3 regions of the Vibrio sp. QJM3NY_35 genome follow, and region 3 is predicted to be linked to each of the others. Evidence: predicted binding sites of a transcription regulator. Region 3 holds the regulator's gene; each other region holds the start of a gene.
What was found. The regulator PurR, encoded in region 3, represses purine synthesis genes. The targets are predictions, from matches to a motif close to TNANGNAAACGTTTNCNTNA.
Positions count from the first base shown of each region.

Region 1: the regulator PurR is predicted to act here: its motif matches at 1,579-1,598, upstream of pyrD (quinone-dependent dihydroorotate dehydrogenase).
Region 2: the regulator PurR is predicted to act here: its motif matches at 2,180-2,199, upstream of glpX (class II fructose-bisphosphatase).

Region 1 covers NZ_CM173507.1:1,767,748-1,772,842, reverse strand. The annotation lists gene AC3CH3_RS08225 (NAD-glutamate dehydrogenase) at 1-1,394, shown strand, start outside; gene pyrD (quinone-dependent dihydroorotate dehydrogenase) at 1,726-2,736, shown strand; gene AC3CH3_RS08215 (cell division protein ZapC) at 2,943-3,491, shown strand; gene rlmKL (bifunctional 23S rRNA (guanine(2069)-N(7))-methyltransferase RlmK/23S rRNA (guanine(2445)-N(2))-methyltransferase RlmL) at 4,001-5,095, shown strand, end outside.
Region 2 covers NZ_CM173507.1:3,133,484-3,138,578, reverse strand. The annotation lists gene AC3CH3_RS14265 (DUF3135 domain-containing protein) at 1-171, opposite strand, end outside; gene AC3CH3_RS14260 (helix-turn-helix transcriptional regulator) at 294-914, opposite strand; gene glpX (class II fructose-bisphosphatase) at 1,113-2,120, opposite strand; gene zapB (cell division protein ZapB) at 2,445-2,687, shown strand; gene rraA (ribonuclease E activity regulator RraA) at 2,798-3,316, opposite strand; gene AC3CH3_RS14240 (1,4-dihydroxy-2-naphthoate polyprenyltransferase) at 3,390-4,307, opposite strand; gene hslU (ATP-dependent protease ATPase subunit HslU) at 4,463-5,095, opposite strand, start outside.
Region 3 covers NZ_CM173507.1:2,213,819-2,218,913, reverse strand. The annotation lists gene AC3CH3_RS09950 (alpha/beta fold hydrolase) at 1-29, shown strand, start outside; gene AC3CH3_RS09945 (putative signal transducing protein) at 160-477, opposite strand; gene AC3CH3_RS09940 (TVP38/TMEM64 family protein) at 525-1,205, opposite strand; gene AC3CH3_RS09935 (TfoX/Sxy family DNA transformation protein) at 1,329-1,919, opposite strand; cyclic di-GMP riboswitch class I at 2,047-2,132, opposite strand; gene purR (HTH-type transcriptional repressor PurR) at 2,303-3,307, opposite strand; gene torD (molecular chaperone TorD) at 3,623-4,270, opposite strand; gene torR (two-component system response regulator TorR) at 4,528-5,095, shown strand, end outside.

The DNA.
Region 1 (5,095 bases), 450 kb from region 3:
CGGGCGGTCGAGTTAATACTGACTTTGTCGATAACGTTGGTGGTGTAGATTGCTCGGATAACGAAGTTAACATTAAGATCTTCTTGAATGGCTTAGTGTCTAATGGTGACCTAACCGTTAAGCAACGTAACCAAGTTCTTGAATCTATGGAAGACGAAGTAGGCGAGATTGTACTAGATGACGCATACTGCCAAGCTGAGTCTATCTCTGTTACTGAGCATCAAGGTGTAGGCTTAGTGAAAGAGCAAATCCGCTTTATCCACACAATGGAAAAAGCAGGGTACTTAGACCGTGGTTTGGAATACATACCAGATGATGAAACGCTGCTAGAGCGTGAGAAGCAGGGCCAAGCACTAACAAGACCTGAGCTATCAGTATTGATCGCTTACGGTAAAATGGTTCTAAAAGAAGACCTTGTGAGTGATGACATTGCGAATGATGAGTTCCATGCTCAACAACTGATGCAGTACTTCCCAACAGAGTTACGCCGTAACTACTCTCAGCACATGGATAACCATCCACTTCGTGCAGAGATCATTGCGACTGCGCTTGCTAACCAAATGGTTAACGAGATGGGCTGTAACTTCGTGACTCGCTTGCAAGAAGAGACGGGCGCGAACATTGTTGATATTGCGAATGCTTACGCGGCATCACGTGAAATCTACGGCCTGGGTAAGGTATTAAAGAGCATCCGTGAACTGGACAACATCTCAAGTTCTGAAGCTCAATACGAATTGCTTTACCATGTACGTCGTACGCTTCGTCGTCTAGCACGCTGGTTGCTAAGAAATCGTACCGGTAAACAGTCAGTGAATGCATTGATTGAGCTTTACCAAGGTGATGTCGTTGCGATTACTGAAAAGCTGGATGAAAACCTAGTGGCTTCAGAAGTAGAAGAGCATCAAGCAATGGCTCAACTTTGGATTGACCAAGGTGTAAACGCTGAGCTGGCTAACTCAGTGGCTCGTTTGTCTAGCCTGTACTCAGCACTGGATATATCCACAGTGGCTCGTGAAACAGGTAAAACTGTACAACAAGCGTCTAAGCTTTACTTCAATCTAGGCGACCGTTTGTCACTGCACTGGTTCTTGAAACAAATCAATGGCCAAGCTGTAGACAACAACTGGCAAGCACTGGCGCGTGCAGCATTCAGAGAAGATCTGGATTGGCAGCAACGTCAGTTAACTGGCCAAGTACTTAACTGTGGTTGTGCTTCAGACATCGATGTGATTAAAGCGCTTGATGACTGGATGGAAAGTAACTCTGTTTCTCTACATCGTTGGGAAAGCATCTTAAACGAATTCAAAGTGGGTTCTGTTCATGAGTTTGCTAAGTTCTCAGTAGCACTGCGTGAATTGATGCTGTTGAATCTAAACTGCATGTCGAAAGACTAGTCACTAGATAAGACGAAAAAGTATAAGGGCAGGCCACAAGGTCTGCCTTTTTTCTTTTCGGTAAAGTCGAAACAATGGGACTAACGATTTTTGAAGAACCAACTTCGACGCACACGTTGTTTGTTGTTAAGCGAGCTGGTGGTTGTAATAGGGCTGAGATTAGAAATGGCTTAATAACCTGAAGAAACGATAACGTTTGCTTAATAATGAACCTCATTCGTTAGCAAACTCGATTATCTTACCCTTACAGGCAGTAATAGATTGAATAGTTGGATAAATAAGTAAATAATATCGCCCCGTTTACACGGGGCTTTTTTCTATCGGAGGCACAATGCTTTACCGTCTAGCCAGAACTGGCTTTTTCCAACTTGATGCCGAAAAGGCACATGATCTTGCAATTCAAAATTTCAAACGCTTCACAGGCACACCTATTGATCTTTTGTATCGCCAACAATTACCTCACCGACCTGTAGAGTGCATGGGTCTTACTTTTAAAAACCCAGTTGGCTTAGCTGCTGGCCTAGATAAAAACGGCGAATGTATTGATGCATTTGGCGCAATGGGTTTTGGTTTCGTTGAAGTAGGAACGGTGACTCCACGTCCGCAAGCGGGTAACGACAAACCTCGTTTATTCCGTCTTGTTGAAGCTGAAGGTATCATCAACCGCATGGGCTTTAACAACCTAGGCGTCGACAACCTTGTTGAGAATGTTAAGAAGTCGAACTACGATGGTATCTTAGGCATTAACATCGGTAAGAACAAAGACACACCAATTGAAAAGGGCGCTGAAGATTACTTGATCTGTATGGAGAAGGTATATCAATACGCTGGTTACATTGCTGTGAACATCTCTTCACCAAACACTCCAGGACTTCGTTCTCTACAATACGGCGAAGCTCTAGACGATCTATTGTCTGAACTTAAAACGAAACAATCTGAACTGGAAGAGAAGCATGGTAAATATGTGCCTCTTGCTCTTAAGATTGCTCCGGATCTAAGCGACGACGAAATTCGCCAAATTTGTGAGTCATTGATCAAAAATAAGATCGATGGTGTGATCGCAACAAACACAACATTGGATCGTTCAATCGTTGAAGGCATGAAACATTGCGATGAAGCGGGTGGCCTAAGTGGACGTCCTGTTCAATCTCGTAGTACTGAAGTAGTTCGTAAACTTCACGAAGAGCTGGGTGACAAACTGCCGATCATTGGAGTAGGTGGTGTTGACTCGTATGTTGCTGCAAAAGAGAAAATGATGGCGGGCGCGAAGCTTGTACAGGTTTACTCTGGTTTCATCTACAAAGGCCCAGGCCTAGTTGGCGACATCGTTAAAAATCTATAAGCTGAAAATTGCTTTTATTTTTGAAAAGCGACAATCTGGCATCGTCTTACTAAAAGAGACACTGTAACTCACTGAGTTGTAGAGAAAAGCGATAAGAAAGAGGAATTCATTTCCTCTTTTTTTTTGCCTATTGCTCAGTAAAATTACTGTAATTGAAGGTAATTTTGCGTTTTACCTAATGGAATGGTTCAACAGTGTGAGACGAAATGATGCTTAAACCTAGCGATACATGGAGTTGGTATTACGATGAGCAGCAATGTTCATTAATGCTAAACCTCGGAGAGGATATGATTTTCAAAACGAATCTGGTCCGCAATAAGCTGGTGGACTGCGCGTTTAGAGATAATGAATTCACCGTTGATGACGCATCTTCATACCAAACCTTCAAAGAACAAATTTCTGGCTTAGAACTGTCTGAGCCTCGTCAAGCTGAACTCGCGCTTTATTGTGTAGCAGCAAAGCGCTTCCATAAGCCTGTACAGCCTAAGAGTTGGTTCTTCGACTCACAAGGTACAAGCCATGAACACCCTCAAGAGGGGGACATAGTACAAATGAGTAACGAGCATAGCTTAGGTTACTTCATCGTACTAGAAGTGGGAGAGTGTGCGAGCCTTTGTGCATTTGTCGACCTAGAAGAGTTTCTGCTTACACCTTCAAAAGGGTTACGCTTTGGCGACTCGATTAAGGTCATGCACGATAGAATGATAGACGCGAACGCTATTCTTCATCAAACGCACATTGCGATGGTCGGTTAGCCTTCTATTTAGTCCATCATTTCTCACACACATCGCAACGCGTGAACCTGTCAAACCTTCCCCAAAATCGGCTCAATAGCCGATTTTTTTGTGCCTAAAAAACCTCATCCTGATAAATACATCACTGCCTAACCATTTAAATAGTGAACTTACGACTATTTTTTCGCCTTAATTTCTGCCTGTTTTCATCACTAGAAGTGTAATTTGCCCATCTTTATTCCCTGTTTTTGCCTATTTGTAGCTAACTTTCACCCATAAATCCCTCTTGGTATATACCAATTTTGGGGTGAATATAAATTCACACTGTCGCTTTGAGCGGTATTGGGTCATGAATCGTGTTGGATTGATAAGTCTTATGTTCTAAGGGGGGGGTGGGTAAGCGATCGCTTCAAGGCTGTGCGTTTGCTAGCCAGTTAGAAGAAAGATTCAATGAAAAGACGAGTTTAGTGTGATGCTCTAGTAACAAATTCAGGTATAATCGAGCTCATTTTTATCAATAAAAGAACACTATGAATCAATATCTAGCGGTTACCTCAAATGGCCTTGAGAATTTATTAGTTGAAGAACTAACCCAACTAGGGATTACAAACGCAAAACCTGTTCAAGCAGGTGTTAAATTCAAAGCCACCAATGAGCAAATTTATCGTTGTTGTTTGTGGAGCCGTTTGGCTTCTCGATTTGTACGTGTCCTTTCTGAATTTACTTGTATGGACGACATGGATTTGTACCTATCAACCACTGCGGTTAACTGGGTAAACCAATTCCATAGTTCAAAGCGTTTTGTTGTTGACTTCAATGGTACGAACAACGAAATCCGCAACAGCCAATACGGTGCGATGAAAGTAAAAGATGCCGTTGTCGATTGCTTCGAGAAGAAGTCTCTACCTCGTCCTTCTATCAACAAAGAGAACCCAGACATTCGTATCCACGTTCGTCTACACCGTGACAAAGCGATTCTTGGTGTTGATATGGTAGGTAGCGGTCTGCATCAACGTGGTTACCGTCCAGAATCTGGTCGTGCACCTTTGCGTGAAACGCTTGCTGCAGCGATTCTTCTTCGTAGTGGTTGGGATGCGACTAAGCCTTTCCTAGACCCAATGTGTGGTTCAGGTACGTTAGTGATTGAAGCGGCAATGATGGCTGCGAACATGGCTCCAGGTGTTAAACGCCAGAAGTGGTGTTTTGAATCACTAGAAGATTTCGAACCAGAGCTTTGGGCTGAAGTTAAAGCTGAAGCGAACGTTCAAGGTCGTCGTGGCGTTAAGAAAGTAGAATGTAAGTTCTATGGTTATGATAATGATGAGCGCATGATCAAAACAGCACGTGACAATGCTCGTCGTGCTGGTGTTGAAGAGTTGATTGAATTCGAAGTAGGTGACGCTGCAAAGCTTAAACGACCTACAGAATTTGCTGATGGTGTGATTGTTTCTAACCCACCTTATGGTGAACGTTTAGGTACAGAGCCTGGCCTAATTGCACTGTACACGGCATTCGGCGCACAGCTTAAAGCTGAATTTGGCGGTTGTAACGCGTCTATCTTCTCTAGTTCAGACGAACTACTTAGCTGCTTACGCATGCGTGCAGACAAACAGTTCAAATTGAAT
Region 2 (5,095 bases), 920 kb from region 3:
GATGTGACTTTGCTGCGCACGAAGTCGGTCTTGCATCACGTCTGAAGCCGAACAAATCATCTGTTCGCACATCTCGTGTTTGAATTGATTGAATGCTTTCGGGTCGCTTTTCGCGAGTTGGACAAGTTCATCAAAGGGTGGCAGTTTTTGAGCGGGTTGTGGATGCGCCATCATTCCTTCCTTAGCATTAAGCGTGTTTCATATGCTCTAAGCTTAAGAAAGAAATCTGTACAAATTTTAATCTATTTGTGTTTTCTCAATATTGAGACGGTATTAGCCGATTACCTTTGCAATCAAAGGGCGGGTGTTAAGGTGTAAGTGCAGCGTCGTTCGCCAGCAATGATGTGCTCTGTACGGCTCACGTGACACTCATCTTTTAGTAACTCAGTAAACACGTTGAGCTCAGATTGGCACAGGCTAGGGCAGCGAGTTGCAGCCTTACAGATAGGGCAGTGGTTCTCAATCAAGATGTAGTGATCATCATGCTCTTGAAGCTCAGCCATGTAGCCTTCGTCTTCACGAAGCTGGGTGAGTTTTTTAAGCTTGCTGATGAGTGAATCACAGCCAGACAGCGCAGTTTGATACTGCTTAAGAGTGTGTTGTTCACGCTCGGCAGCAACCTTAGCCAGCCCTTCTTTACCAAATAGATTCTCGACAGCATCAATCACTTGAATGGTGAGTTCACCATGTCGGTCTGAAAATTGGCTATGACCTTGTTGAGTCAGGGACCAGTGGCGAGTCGGGCGACCCACTTTCACTTTCACATCATGAAACGCAAGAATACCGTCATCTTCCAGGCTTTGCAGATGTTGCCTTGCCCCCATTGTCGTCATGCCAAATTCTTCTGACAGTTGTTTCGCGGTTACCGCGCCTTGACGCTTAATGGTCTGTAAGATTCTGTCGCTTGTTTTCATACTATCCCTACCTAATGAACCTTACTATTATGAGGCAAGGTGTTTATAAAGCAAACCATTTACTATATTGATGATAATTTACTCTATAGATAGCGTTTTACTCTATTGGCTACCATGGTCAGATTCTGGTGCGCTAATAAAACAAAAGGCTGATACTAGGTATCAGCCTTGGAATATTCTGTTTCACCGAATTTAGGCTTACAGGATATGACCTACTATTTCTGGATCTTTACGCTCTAGGTAGTGGGTAGATTTGATGCGGCGAATTGTACGGCAGCGGCCACGGATAAGCAGGGTTTCTGTGGTTGCGATATTACCTTGACGAGAAATACCTTCTAGCAAGTCACCCTTAGTGATGCCTGTTGCTGAAAATACAATGTTGTCGCTGCGAGCCATATCTTCCATCTTCAACACGATACCCGCCGTTACGCCCATTTCTGCGCAGCGCTCAAGTTCAAGTTCACCGTGCTTGCGGTTCTCTTCTGTGTCGCCTTTAACTTCATGGCGAGGTAGAAGACGACCGTGCATGTCGCCGTCGAGTGCGCGAATTACCGCAGCCGAAACCACACCTTCAGGTGCGCCGCCGATGCAGTACATGACGTCTACTTCGCTGTCTGGCATACAGGTTAAGATAGAAGCCGCAACATCACCGTCTGGCACAGCAAATACACGAACGCCCATTGCTTGCATGTCGGCGATGATTTGATCATGACGAGGCTTAGCAAGCGTGGTTACCACTAGAGTATCGAGTGTTTTACCTAGTGCTTTCGCGATGTTTTCTAGGTTTTCTGTTAGTGGCAGTTCTAGGTCAATCACGCCTTTAGCGCCAGGGCCAACAACCAACTTTTCCATGTACATATCAGGCGCTTTAAGGAAGCTGCCTTTTTCGCCTGCCGCCAATACAGCCAATGCATTTGATTGGCCCATTGCTGTCATGCGTGTCCCTTCAATTGGGTCAACTGCGATGTCGACAGCGTCGCCGCCCACACCTACGTTTTCGCCGATGTACAGCATAGGTGCATCATCGATTTCACCTTCGCCGATAACAATCTCACCGCTAATTTCGGTTTTGTTTAATAGGCTACGCATTACTTCTACAGCAGCGCCATCTGCAGCGTTTTTATCGCCACGGCCAAGCCACTTGTAACCAGCTAGTGCTGCACCTTCTGTGACACGAGAGAATGACATTGCTAAATCGCGTTTCATGCGGACTCCAAAATTTTCAAAGGGGGAATAGAAATTTCGCGGCGAATTTTACCATATCCAAAAGGAAACGTTTGCCTTTTTGTTTTTTGGAGATTGCTCTCGATCAATTCGCAGTGGAAAACAGTTATTATTCATCAAAATAATCGGTTTGCCGTTGTGGCGGTAATCGTTCACGTCAATATTCGGTAAAAAGCGCTGTTTTTTTCATCGAATGGCGCAAAATATCGAATATATTGAGTGTTTATCCTTGCTCTGCTGAGTAGAATGGGGAAATAAGTGGAGTGAACCTTCACCATCAAACGGATAACTTAAAGGTAGGCCAGAATGTCTTTTGAAGTACTAGAGCAGCTAGAAGCAAAAATTCAAACAGCAGTAGATACAATTGCACTTCTTCAAATGGAAGTGGAAGAGCTTAAAGAAGAGAAACAAGCACTAGCAACAGAAGCTGGTGAGCTTAAAGCAAGCCGTCACGAGCTAGAGCAAAAAACTCAGCAAATGCAGGAAGAGCATTCAGCATGGCAAGATCGCATCCGTAACCTTCTTGGAAAAATGGATGAAGTAGAGTAATCGACTCTTCAGATTTAAAAAAACGCCCGCTACTCAGTAGCGGGCGTTTTTGTTTGCGTTCTAATACTTCGTATTCTTATGCTTTGTTGTCGTGTTCAAAGCCGAGTGGGTTACTCGACCTCTTCTTCCTCGACATCCAAATCAAGTTCTACATCTAGAGGTTCGGCAGAAAGAATGATGCCGGTGTTATCTGCGTACAGGTAATCTTCGGGTAAGAAGGTCACGCTGCCAAAGTTCACGGGTACGTCTAATTCACCGACACCTTCTTGGCTCGCTCCAACAGGGATAGAAGCCAAGGCTTGGATACCTAGGTTCATGTCTTCAAGCTCATCGACTTCACGAACACAGCCGTAAACCACAATACCTTCCCACTCATTATCTTCGGCAAGCAGGGCAATCTCAGCATCAATCAGCGCTTTACGCAGTGAGCCGCCACCGTCGATTAACAACACACGCCCTAGACCATCTTGCTCTAGTACAGAACGAATCAAAGCGTTGTCTTCAAAACACTTTAATGTCGTGATTTGTCCTGCGAAGGATGCACGTCCACCGAAGTTGCTGAACATTGGTTCCACGACATCAACTTGATCCAAATATATGTCGCACAGTGCTGAAGTGTTGTATTCCATTCGTATACCTTTTGAACAATGAGCTTACTTTGAGTATATCGGTGCTTGATCCCTTTGCAATGATTAGTCTCATTTAACTCAATAGAGTTTGAGCTACGACAACCCCTGCAAACAATAGGTTAGTGACCAGTGAGCATTTCACAATCACTGGCATCATTGGTGCAATCTGCGCGGGTTTTTCGGTTTCCCAAACAGCTTTGCCATGTTTATAAACAATAATAATACTCAGTAAAAACGGCAGGCTGATCCAGGCTGGCTTTTCTTGAATCAGTAGGTAAATAGCGAAAGACGCAAGGGCGAGACCAAGCAAGGCGAAATGATAGTGCTTAGCTTTGCGCTGTCCTAGGCGAACTGCCATGGTACGTTTACCACATTCGCTGTCGTTTTCGATGTCACGCATGTTGTTGATATTGAGTACCGCAACCGCCATCAAGCCACAGCCTAATGCTGGAAGGAACAGGCTTGGTTCAACATGACCTGTGTGTAAGAAGTAAGTCCCCGATACACCTAACAAACCAAAGAAGATAAATACCGATAAGTCGCCGAGGCCAATGTAGCCATAAGGCTTATTACCCACGGTGTAAGCAATGGCTGCCACAATCGCTAATACGCCTAATGCAATGAAAGATAAGATACTTTCAATTGAGGTCAACGCATGGAAAATTAGAATCAGCCCGGCAATCATAGTAAACACGATATTGAGGATGATGGCTTGCTTCATGGTTTTAGCGGTGACCGCGCCAGACTGCATCGCACGTGTTGGACCGAGGCGATTTTCGTTGTCGGTGCCTTTTACTGCATCACCATAGTCATTGGCTAGGTTCGACAAAATTTGTAATAGGGTGGCGGTTAAAAAAGCCAGTAGTGCTATCGATAAAGAAAACTGATCGCTGGCGAACGCTAAACTACTTCCTGTAAGAATAGAGACGAGTGCGAGAGGCAGAGTTTTCGGTCGTGCGGCATCAAGCCAAATCAGTAGAGATTGTTTCATCGTAGGTCTATTTCGTTGTAAGTCTTCGTTTCATACTGTGATTTGAGTATACGCCCATTTTTCGGGTAATAAAAAGCCCACTCGAAAGTGGGCCTTGAATTCGCTTATTAGCTGCTATTTCTTTGAGTTAGAGCAATAAGTTGGAGTTTCGTGTGCTACAGGATGAAGCGGCTTAGGTCTTCGTCTTCAACGAACTCGCCAAGCTTCGCTGTTACGTAAGCTTCATCAATAACAAGCTTGCTGCCAGCTTTGTCTGTTGCTTCGAATGAAATCTCATCCATTAGACGCTCCATTACCGTGTGTAGACGACGCGCACCGATGTTCTCAGTGGTTTCGTTTACGCGCCATGCTGCGTCCGCAATCTGGTTGATGCCATCTTCAGTGAACTCAATGCTCACATCTTCTGTTTTCATTAGGGCAATGTATTGCTCTGTTAGAGATGCTTTTGGTTCAGTCAGGATGCGTTTGAAGTCATGCGCTGATAGTGCTTCAAGTTCTACGCGGATTGGTAGACGACCTTGTAGCTCAGGGATCAGGTCAGATGGCTTAGCCACTTGGAATGCGCCTGATGTGATAAACAAGATGTGGTCAGTTTTAACCATGCCGTGCTTGGTTGATACTGTGCTGCCTTCGATAAGAGGCAGTAGGTCACGCTGAACACCTTCGCGAGATACGTCTGGGCCTGAGCTGTCGCCACGCTTACAGATTTTGTCGATCTCATCGATGAAGACGATGCCGTTGTTTTCAGCGTTGAAGATCGCGTTCTCTTTTAGCTCTTCTTGGTTCAC
Region 3 (5,095 bases):
TTGCGTTTATTCAAAAACAAATTCAGTGATTTTCTAAACGCGAAATCAAAGATGATGATGGAATCGAATTGAAATAAAAACGGGAAGCTAATTTTAGCTTCCCGTTTTTATTTGGAGGAGGTATCGGCCTAATTGTCTTATAAGGTCACTGAAACTCTGCTATTCGGGTGAAGCAGCACCGCACTGCCAACAAGAGCCGAATTGCGCTTCGTTGACTTCATGACACTCACCACAACGCCACTCTTCATAGATGATCGAATCTTGCTGCTTTTGGTAGTCATTGACGAGCATGCGAGCTTCACTGGCCAATTCTGGCTCATATAACCACACGTAAGGGTCAGTTTCTTCCGTAAATGGGATTTCCCCCTTCAATCCGAACAATCCCTCACCACGAACTTCACAGGCAATATTCTCGCTTTCTAATAATCCACAGATGATATGAGCTTCTGTCGGATTCGATGCACTGAAGATTTTCATTGAAATAGAACCTTATTCGGCTATCTGTGTTATTTAGCTATTATAAATTATTCAGCTACGGGCGCTGAGCGAAACTTACCCATCAACCATTTAGCAACTATTGGGAATATCCCCAATAACGCAAATGACAATAGTACTGAAGGGGAGACGATGCCCGAAAGTGAATCAATTTCTGCGAGCTGAGTACCAGCATTCAAGAAAACCGCCGTCCCCGGTAACATCCCGATTTGACTCGTAATGTAGTAACGACTCACTGACATCGGTGTTAGACCCATCAATAGGTTAATAAGGAAAAATGGGAATACAGGGATCAGACGCAGAGAAAATAGGTAAAACGCGCCGTCTTTTTCAACCCCCTTGTTAATTGTCGCCAATTTGTCACCAAACTTGGTTTGAATCCAGTCACGCAATAGGTAACGGCTACTTAAGAAGGCTAAAGTCGCACCGATCGCACTCGCGAAAGATACCAGCAGCAAGCTATTCCAGAAGCCAAATAGAGCAGCTCCAAGCAGGGTAACAACAGCGGCGCCAGGAATTGAGAAAGCAGTGATCATTACATACGCAACAAAATAGATAGCGGCAGCAGCAATAAAGTTGCTGTCAATATAGTCATTTAAAACGGCTTGTTGGGCCTTAGCATTTTCAAGCGTGAGGTATTGACCAAAATTGACGCCTAACAAGACGATGGTTACTACCAATATAATACCCAATATCATTTTCTTACTCATTGATACTTCCTCTAAATTTTCAATGCATATCGATAGTATAGATAGACAGGTAAAGCTTAGATTAACTTTCAGCAGATATAAAAAAAGCCGCAAAAAATGCGGCTTAGTTATGTAGATACAATGTTAATTGACGCGATTGATAAGCTCTTCACGACGCTGCTGCGGTATAACTGACCAATGTGTACCATTGATCGCACCTTCTAGCGCCCAAAGTAGTTCAATACTGACAGAAGACGCATGCGATTCTTTGATGGCGTTAAATGCGTTTACAGAGCCAGATTCATATAAACGTTCTACAGAATCGATCCCTGCCTTTTTCAACATACGCTCGGTAGCGAGTCGAAGATTAGGCAGATCTTTGAGTCGGGTCGGCTTAGCAGAAGACTGCTCAGCTTTTTCTTCTTTAGCAAAACCTAGAGACGTGGTTGCAAGCTGCAAGATTTTCTCTTGGTCTTGCCAGAGGCCTTCAGGTAAAGCGAAATATTTAGTAACGACAGGGAAACCACGTTTTTTGTAGACGTACGGTTGAAACCCTTGTTGTTCGAATTGTTTCGTTGTGCCTTTGTCTGCGCGTATGTGCAACTGGTCATTTACAACCAGAGCAAACATAGTGTCATCAGCAAAAAGACCGAAGCCACCAAACATTGAGCGTGATTTTATTTTTCCTAGGGACTCAAATAACTTCATCGAGTCCTTTAGTATCGGTTTATCCATGTTATTTATCTCGGTGTATTTGAACTACGCCACCAAATAAGCAGGTCCGAGAGATTAGCAAAATGTTGCAATTAAATTGTCAATAAGCCGTAAATTACCAAATTATTAGTAGTTACTGCATTTTGCCATCGGTAACCCCGCTACCATACCAACGAGTGGTTTAGGCCGGAAGCTTTGCGTCTCACTCTTTCGAGTGGTTTGCCCTGTGCGTGACTGATTGAATAGAATAAAGTTTTTGTTGAATGAAGCTCACAGTTGATATTTCAAAATGTGATATTGCTTCAATTAATGATCTTTCTGTTGTGCATCTGGGTTCATTATAGTTGCTGATAAAAAAAGCGCACCTAAAGGTGCGCTTGATGAAATTAAACTCGAATTATCAATTAATTTAACGTTTTAACTGTGCTTCGTTCAACAATTTCAGGGTGCATTTCGAAGACGCGTTTTTCGTGGTCTTTGTCTTTGATGCGCTCTAATAGAATTTCGAATGCATTCTTACCAACACGACGTTTTGGTTGGTGAACGGTCGTTAGCGGCGGAGAGAAGTATTCAGCCAGTTCGATATTGTCGTAACCGATCACTGAGATATCTTCTGGAATGCGAATGCCTTTTTCTTGCAGGCGGCTCATTAAGCCGAGTGCCATTGTGTCGTTAAAGCAGAATACCGCTGTTGGACGATCTTCCATCTCAACGATTTGTTCTGCAGCAAGAACAGCCGTATCACACTCGAAGTTACCTTCGATGATCATATTTTCATCAGCAGAAATCTTTGCTTCATTCAGTGCGCGCTTGTAACCGGCAATACGTTCAACACATGCTGCTTTGTCTAAGTGGCCACTTAAACATGCAATCTTAGAGTGACCGCGTTCAATAAGGTATTTGGTCGCTAGGTAGCCACCTTCTTCAGAGTTATCGATGATCTTATCAGCCTGAGAGCTCTCTGGGCCCCAGTCCATGATAACTTTAGGGATGTCAGCGTGACGGTCTAACATCTCTCTTAGTTCTTCAGTTAGGTCAGAACACATAACTAAGATGCCATCTACACGTTTCTCTGCAAGCATTCGAATATAGTCACGTTGCTTCTCATAGATACCGCCCGTATTACACAGGATCAAAGTGTAACCTTGACGGTAGCAGTAGCTCTCAACACCATCGATAACTTCAGAGAAGAATAGGTTAGTTGATTGAGTCACTAGCATGCCGATGGTGCGTGTTGTATTACACTTCAAACTACGAGCGACAGCACTTGGTGCATAGTTCAGTTCATCTACGGCTTTGTTTACTTTTTCTTGAGTTGCTTCTGCAACAAAGCGAGTTTTGTTGATTACGTGAGAAACGGTTGTTGTTGATACGCCGGCTAAGCGAGCGACATCTTTTATAGTGGCCATGGTTTTATCCTATTAGAAGCTACTTTCCCAAAGTACGGAATAAAGTAGCCGTTAAGCTACCTAACTAAGAGCTTAAATTTGTAGGGCTCTTTGGGTACTAAAGTGCTAAAAAACAAAAAACCGCTATTGAGCGGCTTGTCTTAACACCGAAATGCTCTGAACTTTAATAAGCATAGCATTTCGTGAATGTTTCATATTTTATCGTTTGCGGTCACAATTTTAGACTGACTAGAAATTACTCGCAATAAAATTCACCCAGAAATCCGGGTGAATTGTCACATTCTACTGAATTTATTTACCTAGTCATCCAATAAGCTATTCACCAGCTAAATATTGAGTGTCTAATTGACAGAATGCGAGTAGCAAAGATGAGACGGAGGCGTAGAAACCGAATTCATCAACGTCATGACATTTCACGTTGAACTTTGGTACCCAAGTCAGCAGTTGTTGTTCGATAAACTGCTGTTGAACGGCAAATGAATTCTCTAGCTCTTCTTCAATATCCGTTTCGTTTGAACGAATGATCAAGTTACCAAGGAAATCGAGTTCGATAGCAATGTGGTCTGCTGGCTCTTTTAGATCTTGGTTCACCACTAAATTGTGCTTAGCCATGATCTCTTCCATATCTTTTGCAGGCTTATCATTCAAAAGGCCAGTTTCACCGATATACATAGAAGCGTAAGGAAGAGCACCGTGTTTATCTGTTTTTAAGAAAAGATCGCAAAAGTCTGCAGACAATTCTAGTTGAGCATCTTCACGTGTTTGTAGGCGGTTAAGCGCATCCACTAGCTTATCAATCGCTGGCTTTAGTGTTTCATTTTCGCCTAGACCAGTTAGGAAAGAACGAATTTCAACAGAGTGGTAGTGATCGAGTTCTTCTTGAGTCAGTTCTTTGGCGAACAAGCTTGATAGCCACCAGTATATTTCTGCTCTTTGCTCGTTGAACGCTTTCGTATCTTTCATTTAAATAATCCTAATATCATCTTTCGTCATACTTAGGGTATGAAGGCTAACTAAACAGTGATACTTATCGAACACAAAGTCACTCGTTAGTAGTAATACCTATATTGAATTGCGATGGACGATAAATAGCAAGGTTTAAGATTGTCTTGTATCAAAAAAAATCCATGTTTCTGGCTTTTATCTTCTGTACCACTAGAATTGTTACTAGTTATGAATAGAATAGTCACTGAAACTATTAAATAAGAAAAGTGGTGTAGATGAGCTATCACGTATTAGTCGTAGAAGATGATGTGGTAACCCGCAGTAAACTGGTTGGATACTTCCAGAACGAGGGTTATACAGTGAGCGAAGCAGAAAGCGGCGCTCAAATGAGAAACGTGTTAGAAGAAAACAACGTTGACCTCATTATGCTGGACATCAACTTACCAGGCGAAGATGGATTGATGCTAACTCGCGAATTACGCAGTCAATCAGACATTGGAATTATTTTAGTTACTGGACGCACGGATAGCATCGACAAGATCGTTGGCCTTGAAATGGGCGCTGACGATTACGTTACTAAACCCTTCGAACTTCGCGAGTTATTAGTTCGAGTTAAAAACCTACTTTGGCGTATCTCTGCTGCTCGTAAAACAGCAGCGGGCGCTGTAGAAGAAACATCAGATGAGTCTGTGGTTCGTTTTGGTGAGTGGACATTTGATATCCCTCGTCGTGCGTTAAGCAAAAACGGCGAACCGGTGAAACTGACCAAAGCAGAATACGAACTGCTAGTGGCGTTGTCTTCTTACCCTAACCAAGTATTAAGCCGCGAACGTATTCTGAATA